DNA from 2 places in the Suttonella sp. R2A3 genome. Region 1 is predicted to be linked to the other one. Evidence: riboswitches for the same ligand, from Rfam matches in the RefSeq annotation. Region 1 holds a riboswitch; the other holds the start of a gene.
The links. Region 1 has a riboswitch for thiamine pyrophosphate ahead of thiD (bifunctional hydroxymethylpyrimidine kinase/phosphomethylpyrimidine kinase). Riboswitches for the same ligand answer to the same signal wherever they lie in the genome.
Positions count from the first base shown of each region.

Region 2: it holds a riboswitch for thiamine pyrophosphate, as region 1 does, so the genes downstream of both, L0B52_RS08750 (thiamine ABC transporter substrate binding subunit) here and thiD (bifunctional hydroxymethylpyrimidine kinase/phosphomethylpyrimidine kinase) in region 1, are expected to answer to the same signal.

Region 1 covers NZ_CP090975.1:797,614-803,110, reverse strand. The annotation lists partial or broken gene L0B52_RS03805 (ABC transporter substrate-binding protein) at 1-617, opposite strand, end outside; gene L0B52_RS03800 (ABC transporter permease) at 627-1,373, opposite strand; gene L0B52_RS03795 (ABC transporter ATP-binding protein) at 1,367-2,080, opposite strand; gene thiD (bifunctional hydroxymethylpyrimidine kinase/phosphomethylpyrimidine kinase) at 2,081-2,878, opposite strand; TPP riboswitch at 2,928-3,018, opposite strand; gene L0B52_RS03785 (BCCT family transporter) at 3,103-4,854, opposite strand; gene infA (translation initiation factor IF-1) at 5,028-5,246, opposite strand; gene gcvT (glycine cleavage system aminomethyltransferase GcvT) at 5,393-5,497, shown strand, end outside.
Region 2 covers NZ_CP090975.1:1,815,374-1,820,870, forward strand. The annotation lists gene L0B52_RS08745 (ABC transporter permease subunit) at 1-1,157, opposite strand, end outside; gene L0B52_RS08750 (thiamine ABC transporter substrate binding subunit) at 1,215-2,183, opposite strand; TPP riboswitch at 2,167-2,266, opposite strand; gene metK (methionine adenosyltransferase) at 2,366-3,508, shown strand; gene L0B52_RS08760 (carbon starvation protein A) at 3,603-5,279, shown strand; gene L0B52_RS08765 (cory-CC-star protein) at 5,367-5,497, shown strand, end outside.

The DNA of each region.
Region 1 (5,497 bases):
ACGCCATGTTCTTCAACGTAAAATGCGCGGCCGGGATAACCTTCAATATCCAATGCGTTCAATTCAAAATTACGATAGCCGCCGATGACCGCATCTACTTGATCGCTGATTAAAGAGGGTGCTAACGACCAATTGACGTTAACGGTTTGGATGTCATCCAGGGTTAATCCGTCACTGGCGAGCATGGCACTTAGTAGTGCGTCTTCAAATCCTGAGACTGAATAACCAATTTTTTTGCCTTTAAGGTCAGCGATGCGTTGGTAATTGCTCTTTTCCAGAACCAATAAGGTGTTTAGCGGGGTGGCGATGAGTGTACTGATTCGCGAAAGCGGTAGTCCTTGATCAACTTGTACGTGTAACTGCGGTTGGTAAGTGATTGCCAGATCGGCTTTGCCGGCAGCAACCAGCTTGGGTGGTAGCGATGGATCGGATGGTTCGATGAAGGTCACATCCAAATCCTGTGCGGCAAAAAGGCCTTTGTTTTGTGCTACGACCAAAGCGGCATGGTCAGGGTTAATAAACCAGTCAAGGGCGATGGTTAGCGATTCTTTGCTATATGCGGCTAAACTGCTGAATGCAAGGAGTACGCCGATAAGGGTGGTGCGGATATTGAACATAATAAGCTCCTATGGGGTAGATGACCAGAAAATCCAGCGACTGAGTAGGCGGTCGGTGGTGAAATACAGTATTAAGGTACATGTGGTGAGTACGGCGAGGGCGGCAAACATTAAATCGGTATTCATGCGTGCGTTGGCATAAAGCATGAGATAGCCCAGGCCTTGGCTGCCACCAACCCATTCACCAATAACTGCACCAATCGGGGCAATCGCTGCTGCGATACGCATGCCTGAGGCAAACGCAGGTAGCGCAGCAGGGATGCGGATGAATAAGAGTTGTTGTAGGCGTGTAGCGCCAAGTGTGTGTGCTAAGGCAAGGTGGCTTGGTGGTGTGCGGCGCAATCCGTCGTAAGTGGCGGTAGCGATAGGGAAGAAAATAATCAGCAAACTCATGACGATTTTTGCGCTCATACCGTAACCTAACCACAACATCAGTAGTGGTGCGAGTGCAAATACGGGGATCGCTTGTGAGGCAATTAACAACGGTAATATCCAATCACGCAGCCCCACCGAGAGTTGTAAGATCAGTGCGCATAGCACGCCAAGCAGGGTGCCGAGCGCCAAGCCAAGCAGGATTTCTACGATAGTGATTGCGCTGTGGGCTGCGAGTAGATCAATGTTCGTGACAATACTGCGTGCCACCATCCACGGTGAAGGTAAGATATATACTGGCACACCGCTTAGCCATACCAATAGCTGCCACAGGCCGAGCAGGCCGAGCAACAATAGCAATGGGCGAGTGCTACGTTTTAGCATGGCGTCTCTGCCAATGCGTGATAGAGTGCTTCGCTGTGTGTACTAAGTTCAGGTTGACTGAGCGCACGCGGTGGTTCGGTATCAGGTAGGGGGAGTGGTGTAAGCGTGGCGGGGCTATGCGCCATCACATACAGTCGATCAGCTAAGCGCAATGCTTCGCTGGGGTCATGGGTAATCATCAGCACGGTTTTTCCTTTGAGTAGGCGTGCGGCGAGGGTTTGTAATTGATGACGTGTGAGGGCGTCAAGGGCGGAGAACGGTTCATCAAGCAAGATGATATGGCGTTGTTCCAGGAGTGTTCGTGCTAAGGCCACACGCTGGCGTTGTCCCCCAGAAAGTTGGTGTGGGTAACGCTTGCTGAGTGTGCGGATGTCTAATTCATCAAGTAATGGGGCTATATCGGGGGCGGCTTGATGACGTAGGCGATAGCCCAAGCGGATATTTTCCACGACATTCAGCCACGGTAATAGCTGGTCTTGCTGGCCTATCCATGCCAGTTGATCGGTTAGCGCTTTGCCTTGCCCATTGTGGATGTGTCCTTGATGGGGCGTCAATCCGGCAATGGCGTTGAGTAATGTGGTTTTACCACAACCCGAACGTCCAACAATCACATGCCATAGACCGCCGGTGAATGACTGATTGAGGCCGGAAAAAATGGTGTTGTGCGCGTGATGGATGTGTAAATCTTCAATAACGATAGTGTGCATCTACCACCAGCGGTGAAAATGGTGTACAGGGCCATGACCGCTACCAATATTGAGCGAATCAGCAGCGCGAATCGCGGCATCAATATAGGCTTTGGCTTCAGTAATCGCCTCAACTAATGGCAACCCTTTGCTTAGTCCGGCGGCAATCGCGGCGGAAAGGGTGCAGCCTGTGCCGTGGGTGTTGCGTGTGGGGTGACGCTCGCTGCTAAACCATTGTTGCGTTAAGGTATCAGTCAAATAATCACGGCTTTGTGCATCCTTGAGGTGCCCACCTTTAAGTAGAACTGCTTGGCAACCCATATCCAGCAACGCTTGCGCAGCGGATTGCATGTCTGCTTCATTATCGATGTTTTGCTTAAGTAGTACCGCGGCTTCGGGGATGTTGGGCGTGATGATTGAAGCCAGTGGGATAAGCTGTTTTTTCAGGGCGGTGATGGCGCTTTGTTCGAGCAGGGCATCGCCGCTTTTCGCGATCATGACCGGGTCGAGCACAATGTATTTGGGTTGATGCTCACGCAATGCCTCGGCAACGGTGTTAATCGTTTCTGCATTACCAAGCATGCCAATTTTTACCGCTTGCGGACGAATATCGGCAAAAACAGCATCAATTTGTGCGCGGATCGTGGCTTGGCTGATGCCTTCGATGGCGGTTACCGCCAGGGTGTTTTGTGCGGTAATCGCAGTGATGGCGCTGGTGCCAAATACGCCAAGCGCAGAAAACGTTTTTAAATCGGCTTGAATGCCAGCGCCACCACCAGAATCAGAACCGGCAATGGTTAAAGCAATAGCTGTGGACATAGTTGCTCCCTGTTCAAAAATGAACCGGTCGCACGGAGGGAAGAAAGTTAGCGAGATAGCGTTTGTTTCCTACGCCGGTACGAGCCGGATCAGGTTCACGGGTATTTCTCAGCGCCAGTGGCGCACCCCGACAAATCAGCGCTTAGGATAATCGCTTAGCTCGATGATGTCCAGATGAAAAAAAGCCCGACAGATTGCCGGGCTTAGTGTGGTTGTAATAAGGGCTAAAGTGATTGATTGGGTGTGTCATCATCTTCTTCTTGCGCTTTTTCCTCACGCATCTCTGCCCATTCAGCTTCTTGGTGGAGCACAGAGCCTTCTGGGGCATCCGAGGTTTCGCCAGCTTCCCAAGGAGCATTATCAGCAAGGTCTTCAATATGAATGGTGCTCAATTCATAATCTGGCTGGTAGCGCAAATCATATTTTGCCGCACGAATGCACGAGAGCATCATCATCCCTAAGATGATAATTAGTGGTGCACCGGCAAAAATTGAAGCGGTTTGCAGGGTGGATAAGTCGCCCATAAACATTAAGATTGCTGGTAAGAAACAGAGGGTGAATGCCCAGAATAGGCGGTTCCAGCGGTGTGGTTCATCATCCACTTCGTGTTGTACCACCGAGGCGAGAATATAAGAAATACTGTCAAAGGTGGTTGCGGTGAAAATAACCGCCAAGAAGGTAAAGACCGCAATCACTAAATAATGCATCGGCAGATAAGACAAAATACCGAAAATCGCCGCTGTCGCACCTTGGTCATTCAAGATATTGATGACATCTAAATCGCCGTTGATTTGTAAATAGAGCCCGTAGTTACCCAAAATGGTGAAGAAAATGGCGCAGCCCAGCGAGCCAAAGAAAATTGCCCCAACCACCATTTGACGAATCGTGCGTCCTTTTGAAATACGCGCGATAAACAGGCCAACGGTTGGTGCAAACACAATCCACCAGGCCCAATAAAATACAGTCCAATCTTGCGCGAACGTACTGGTCGAAAAACCAAGCTCGGCATGATCACGAAATGGGTTGATGGTGGTCATCATCGTAAATAGGTTGCCCAATGAGCGCCCGAGGCCTTCTAAACCGGTATTGAGAATAAACACCGTAGGTCCGACCACTAAGACAAATAGCAGCAACGCCATCGCGAGATAAAAGTTAATGTTGGATAAGCGCTGGATGCCGCTCTTCAAGCCTTGATAGGCGCTATAGGCAAATATCGCAGTAGTTCCGAGCAGCACGAAAAGACGCATCCAATTGCCAGCGGTGCCAGCACCAGTTGGTGTGCCGATCAGTTCGTGTAGGCCTTCTGTGATCAGCGGCGAGGCTAAGCCAAGTGTGGTTGCGCCACCGCCAACCATGCCGAAGACGAAGAACACATCAAACATTTTCCCCCACTTACTCAGGGCAAATTTTTCACCAACCAGCGGCATTAAGCTCTGGCTGACTTTGAGTACCGGAGTTTGGCGTACATAATAAAAGTAAGCAATCGGAATCGCAGGGACTAAATAAATCGACCAGGCAATTGGTCCCCAGTGGAACATACCGTAGGTACTTGCCCATTGGATCGCTTCTGCTGAACCAGGCTCGATACCAAACGGAGGGCCCTGATAGTAGTAAGCCCATTCAATCAAACCCCAGTAGAGGATACTGGCGCCGATCCCGCCACAGAACATCATTGCCGCCCATGAGGCGTTAGAGAATTCTTTGTCGTCTTCAGGCTTGCCGAGTTTGATGTTGCCGATATCAGAAAAGGAAATATAGGTCACAAACAGCAGGGCGGTGGCACCAAAGGCTAAATAGGCAACGCCAAAATTATCAGTCACAAAACTACGTGCCGCTGATACCCAGGCTTTGCCTTGATCCGGGAATAAAATAAGCGGTATGGATACGGAAAGTAGAATCACCAAAACCATGGTGAAGGTGAATTTATCGATGCGGGTATCTGGTATGTGTTCGGGGTTTTTATTATGGAGCTCCATATCGGCATCAAATTTACCGAGGTGAAGATGTTTGGTGCGTTCACTCGTCATAACAATTCCTTCGAACATGGAACAAAAGCATGTTCTTTGACATTGAGTTGTTTAGATGATGCTGAAGTGCATCTGCGCGATTGCGCGAAAAGGGTGATGAGAGGGTATCACCCCGATGAGGACTATTTTTCGCGGAAAATAATGCGACCTTTGCTAAGGTCATAAGGGGTCATTTCTACTTTGACTTTATCGCCGGTTAAAATACGAATATAGTGTTTACGCATGCGCCCAGAGATGTGCGCGTTGATTTGATGGCCGTTTTCTAACTCTACACGAAACATCGTGTTTGGTAAGGTTTCAATCACCGTACCCATCATCTCAATATTTTCTTCTTTAGACATAAATTCCTTAAAACAACTGTTAAGCGCTGGAATTCTAGCAATATGAACACATGAATTCAAGTTAATCCGTTATTTTCTCATCCGGCTAACGACTAAAGCATGATACGCTATGCAAGTTTATTAGCACTGTTTTATGAGGAGTAGAGATGGCTGAGGGAAAACAAACCGCGTTATATGACTGGCATATTGCTCAAGGGGCAAAAATGGTCCCATTTGCGGGCTATATGATGCCGGTGCAATATACAGATGGG
Region 2 (5,497 bases), 970 kb from region 1:
AGTTTATAAAGATACGGTTGGCAAATCAAAATTAATAACAGCGTATTGAGGATCAATGGATGGCGAAATGCATTGGTCCAAGGTTTGAGTAATAAAAACAGACCCAAACATAAGATCAGCACTGGCGCTAAATAAATTGCGTGGATCAGCTGACGGTTGAACTTGCTGAGTATTGGCCGGCCGATGGTCGTTTTGGCGAGCAAAATATGTAAGGCGGTCGCACATGGGGCAACAATCGCTGCTAATAAGAACGTATTGCCGGTGGCACGCCATAGTGCTATAGGTGGCTGTGGGTTAAAATGCGCCACCGCATTGATGGCGATGACCAATAGCGGCAAGAGCATGATGCAAATGGCGATGCTCTCAGCACAAGTGGCCGCTAGGGTGGGTGTGCGCATTGCCGGGCTCTGATGGCGTAACGTTGGCGCTTTGCTGGGTAATAAGGCGAGTAAAACCAATAACATCAAGGTTTGCACAAGTGCCAGTTGTGCAGCCAAAGGAAGATTGAATTCATATTTAACCGCCTGATAAATGGCTAATTCGAGGTTGGCATTACGCGGATTACCACCCAGCACTAAAAGTACGGTAAAGCTGGTAAAACACAGCATAAATACCAAGCCAGCTGCATGCGTTAGAGCGGGACGTAGTAGCGGTAAAACTACCTGAAATAGGTAGGTCAGGCGTGGTAAGCGCAGCAGCAAACGCTGGCGTCGGTAGTGCTCAGGAACTGCTTCAGCGCTTGGTAGTAGCAGTAGTGCAATGAGTGGCGCGTTGAGTGCGACATGGGCGATGATGATGCCGTGAAAACCACGTAATCGCCAGCCGCTATCGAGCCAGCTGGTGACACTCTGGCTGATTTGGATCAGCGCGAGGATAAAGATCAGCGTTGGGATGATGGTGGTGAGCGGCAGTAAGTGGCGCAACCATTGCCAACGACCAAAAAGCGCCGCCCATAGTAGCGGTAGCGCACAAGCCACGCTGATTAGGGTGGAAAGAACCGCTTGTTTTAAGCTGAAGCTAATGGTGTGGGCAATCCATGGATCCTGCCATAGCTGAAATAAGTTCGCCTCGCTCGGCGCGTAACGCCACACCACCCACAAGGTGGCAAGCAATAAGCCTGCGATAAACGTGCGGGCGATATGGGCGCTAATGTGCATGGATGATTGCTGCGACGAGTGTTTTGCGAATCTATGAACAGAAAGTTTGAGCTGTTATCAAGGTGCGAGCAGTACGCTTTTCCAGGTCGCTAACCAACTCGGCATCTTCTGCGCTACGTCTTTTGGCGCGAGATTAATCCCTTGTGGGCGTGGTGCGTTGTTGAAGGTATCTGGAAGGGGTACGTTGTCGACAACCGGATACATCCAATTGCTCAAAGCAATTTCCTTTTGCACTGCAGGGGCAGTCAGATAGCGTAAAAACGCTTCACCTAGCGCGGCCTCATCGGCTTGCTTTAAGGCCACCGCGTATTCGATTTGTTCATAATGTGGGTGGTCGAAAATCAGCGCAGTATATTGGTCGTCGTTTTCAACGATCTGATGATAGATAGGTGAGGTGGTGTAGCTCAGCACCATATCCACTTCACCATTGGTAAATAAGCTATAGGCTTCCGACCAGCCGCCGGTGACGGCAGAAAGCTTTGGTTTGATGTTTGTCCAGAATGTTTTAGCATCTGTTGTTTCGCTTTCTGCCCAAGCAAGCATGGAAGCGCCAACACTGCTGCTGCGCGGATCTTCTACGGCAATCGTAAAGGTGTTGTCAGCGCTTGCGAGTGCGTTCAAGCTGTCAAAACTTGGTAAGGTAGCATCCTTGCGGGTAACAAACGCTAAATAGCCAAAATCAAAAGGCACCGCTTGTTTAGTTTCACCAAAACGGGTGGAAATTGGGGTGTTGAGTGTCGCGATAAGGCCCGTATCAAGGGCTTCTGCAATACTCTGATTATCCAAGCCAATAATCAAATCCGCATCCAACGCTTCGCCCTCAAGCTGCAAGCGTCGCAGCATCATGACGCTGTCTTCGGCGCTGATCCAATTGATTGTACAGTCGCAAGCTTCTTCAAATGCAGCGGTAATTTTTGGCGCAGGCCCCCAGTCGGAGTTAAACGAACTGTAGGTTAGGATGTCGAGTTGGGTGGCGTTGGCTTGAATCGACAAGGCCGCAATCGTTGCTGTGATGATGCGTTTCATGTTCCCTCCGGTAGGATTATCTACATCAGGTTAATGGGTGTGTTCTCAGCCGCTCAGAATAAGCAGCACCCCTTTAATTATCATGCCTGAAAAAAACAGCGTCGTAAACGCAACGGGCAATAAATCTTTGCATCCTTGCCTGCTGCGTTCTACTATAGCGCTATTTGCATGAGGGTCTGAGTATGAGTAGTTACCTTTTTACTTCTGAGTCGGTATCTGAAGGGCATCCTGATAAAATTGCCGATCAGATTTCTGATGTCGTCCTGGACGCGATTTTAGAGCAGGATAAACACGCACGCGTGGCGTGTGAAACGCTGATTAAAACCGGTATGGTGGTGGTCGCTGGCGAAGTGAGCACCAGTGCCTGGGTTGATCTAGAAGATTTGGTGCGCAAAACCATTCAAGATATCGGCTATACCAGCTCGGATGTAGGTTTTGATGGTGCGACGTGTGCGGTGCTGAATGCGATTGGTAAACAGTCGCCGGATATTGCCCAAGGCGTGGATCGCGATGAGGCACGCGCGCAAGGTGCAGGCGATCAAGGGTTGATGTTTGGCTATGCGTGTCGGGAAACCGAAACGCTGATGCCAGCACCAATTACCTACGCCCACCGTTTAGTCGAGCGGCAGGCACAACTGCGACGCGAAAAGGTCCTGCCGTGGTTACGGCCAGATGCGAAAAGTCAGGTCACGTTTCGCTATCAAGACGGCAATATCGTTGGTATTGATACCGTCGTACTCTCCACCCAACACGATCCAGATATTAAACAAGATGATTTGTGCGAAGCAGTACGCGAGCTGATTATTGATCAGGTGCTGCCGAGCGAATGGTTGGATGATAAAACGCGCTACCACATTAATCCGACGGGGCAATTTATCATCGGCGGGCCGGTGGGCGATTGTGGCTTAACCGGACGCAAAATTATTGTTGATACCTATGGTGGCGCAGCGCACCATGGTGGTGGTGCATTTTCTGGTAAAGACCCATCGAAAGTGGATCGTAGTGCGGCCTATGCGGCACGCTATGTGGCGAAAAATGTGGTTGCCGCTGGTTTGGCTGATCGCTGTGAGGTGCAAATTTCTTATGCGATTGGGGTTGCCGAGCCAACCTCAATTTGGGTCAATACCTTTGGCACTGGCCATATCGCGGATGAAGAAATCATCAAACGGGTGCGTGCGAATTTTGATCTCACCCCGTACGGGATCATCGACATGCTCGATCTGGTACGACCGATTTATCAACCTACCGCAGCTTATGGCCATTTTGGTCGCGAATTGCCTGAATTTAGCTGGGAGAAAACCGACCGCGCGGAGGCGTTAACATAACCGCGTTTCACAAAAGATTGAAAGATCGCATTTTTACGGCATAATAAGCTGAGTTTATATTCAATACATATTACTTTAAGATAGGGAGATGATGATGAATAGTGTAGTGCTCTTGTTAGTCGGCCTTGCAGGTATGGCGGGAGGGTTTTTCTTTTACTCACGTTTTATTGCCAATAAAATCTTTAAATTAGATCCGACTTTTGAAACGCCGGCGCATGCCATGCAAGATGGTGTGGACTATGTGCCGACCAATAAATACGTATTGTGGGGACACCACTTTACTTCTGTAGCGGGTGCTGCACCGATTATCGGTCCGGCGATTGCGGTCATCTGGGGTTGGTTGCCGGCCTTTTTGTGGGTCATTTTAGGCACCATCTTTATGGCTGGTGTTCATGATATGGCGGCGATTTGGGCGAGTGTGCGTAATCGTGGGCAATCGATGGGCGCGGTTGTTGGTAACGTGGTTGGTGGGCGCGCGCGTGCCTTGCTGATGATTGTTATCTTCCTGTTGTTGCTGATGGTAAACACCGCTTTTGGTACGGTTATCGCACGGATGATGGTGAGCACGCCATCAGCGGTTGTGCCTGTTTGGGGTGCGCTCATTGTTGCCTTTATGATTGGCCAGGCGATTTATCGTTATAAGCTTTCACTACCGCTAGTGTCAATTGTTGGCGTGGTCGCGCTGTATTTCTTAATCTGGTTAGGGCCAAAAGTGCCGATTACTTTACCTAGCGAAATGCTTGGCATGAGTGATATTGGCTGGTGGATCATTATTCTATTCACCTACGCAGCGATTGCCTCACTGTTACCGGTTTGGATGCTCCTTCAGCCGCGTGATTATATTAACGGTCTGCAGTTATTTGTCGGTCTGGGTGTGTTGTATGTCTCTATTCTTCTCTTTGCACCAGATGTGGTTGCTCCTGCGGTCAATCAGAACCTGCCAGATGGGACGCCTTCGATTGTGCCGCTGTTGTTTGTGACGATTGCTTGTGGGGCTATTTCCGGCTTCCACGGCTTAGTATCGGCAGGTACCACAGCCAAACAAATTAACAAAGAAACCGATATTCGCTTTGTCGGGTATTTTGGTGCCGTAGGCGAAGGGATGTTGGCATTAAGTGCGATCATTGCTGCTACTGCTGGTTTTGCTGCGCTCGCTGATTGGGAAGCTGTCTATAGCGCCTTTGGTAAAGGTAGCGTGGGTGCGTTTATCCAAGGTGGCGCGGAAATCATGAACCAAGGTGTGGGCTTAGATAAAGAATTATCTGTCACTATGCTCACGGTTATGGCGGCGCTCTTTGCAGGTACTACTATGGATACTGGGGTGCGTTTACAACGCTATATCGTTCAAGAATTTGGTGAGATTTATCGCTTGCCTGTGCTCAATAACGGTGTGATTGCTACCTTAGCTGCAGTCATTATCTGTGTCTTGTTAGTCTTTGGTACTGGCGGTAGCGATGGCGCTGGTGGTTTAACCATCTGGCCATTGTTTGGCACAACCAACCAGTTGATGGCAGGTTTGACTTTGTTGATCGTATCAGTGATGTTGCTGCGTCGTGGTATTAAGAGTTGGTACACCTTGTTGCCAATGGTCTTCTTGTTATTGATGACCATGTTGGCTTTAGTCACCCAGCTCGGAAGCTTCTACGCTAAAGAGCAGTGGCTACTGTTGGTGCTCGATGTGATTATTCTCGTAGCCGCGATACTGGTTTCACTAGAATGTGCTTCAGTGCTGCGCAAAGAGTGGCCAAAAAAAGCCAATAACGCCGCTTGATGTTTGATCGCCTTCCTGCACCTTTCTGATGAATGGTGCAGGGAGGGATCAATTTAGGTCAGTTTTGGAAATGGTAAGGCTGATTATATGAGTAAACCTAGTTTTGAAGCGTGGCGAGAGAAATGGCAAGCGTTTTCTGATGGGTTGCATGAGTTCTATTATGCCCCTTACCGTCAAACGCTTGCTCGAGCCGCGCGAGATGAAGAAGATTTATTCAT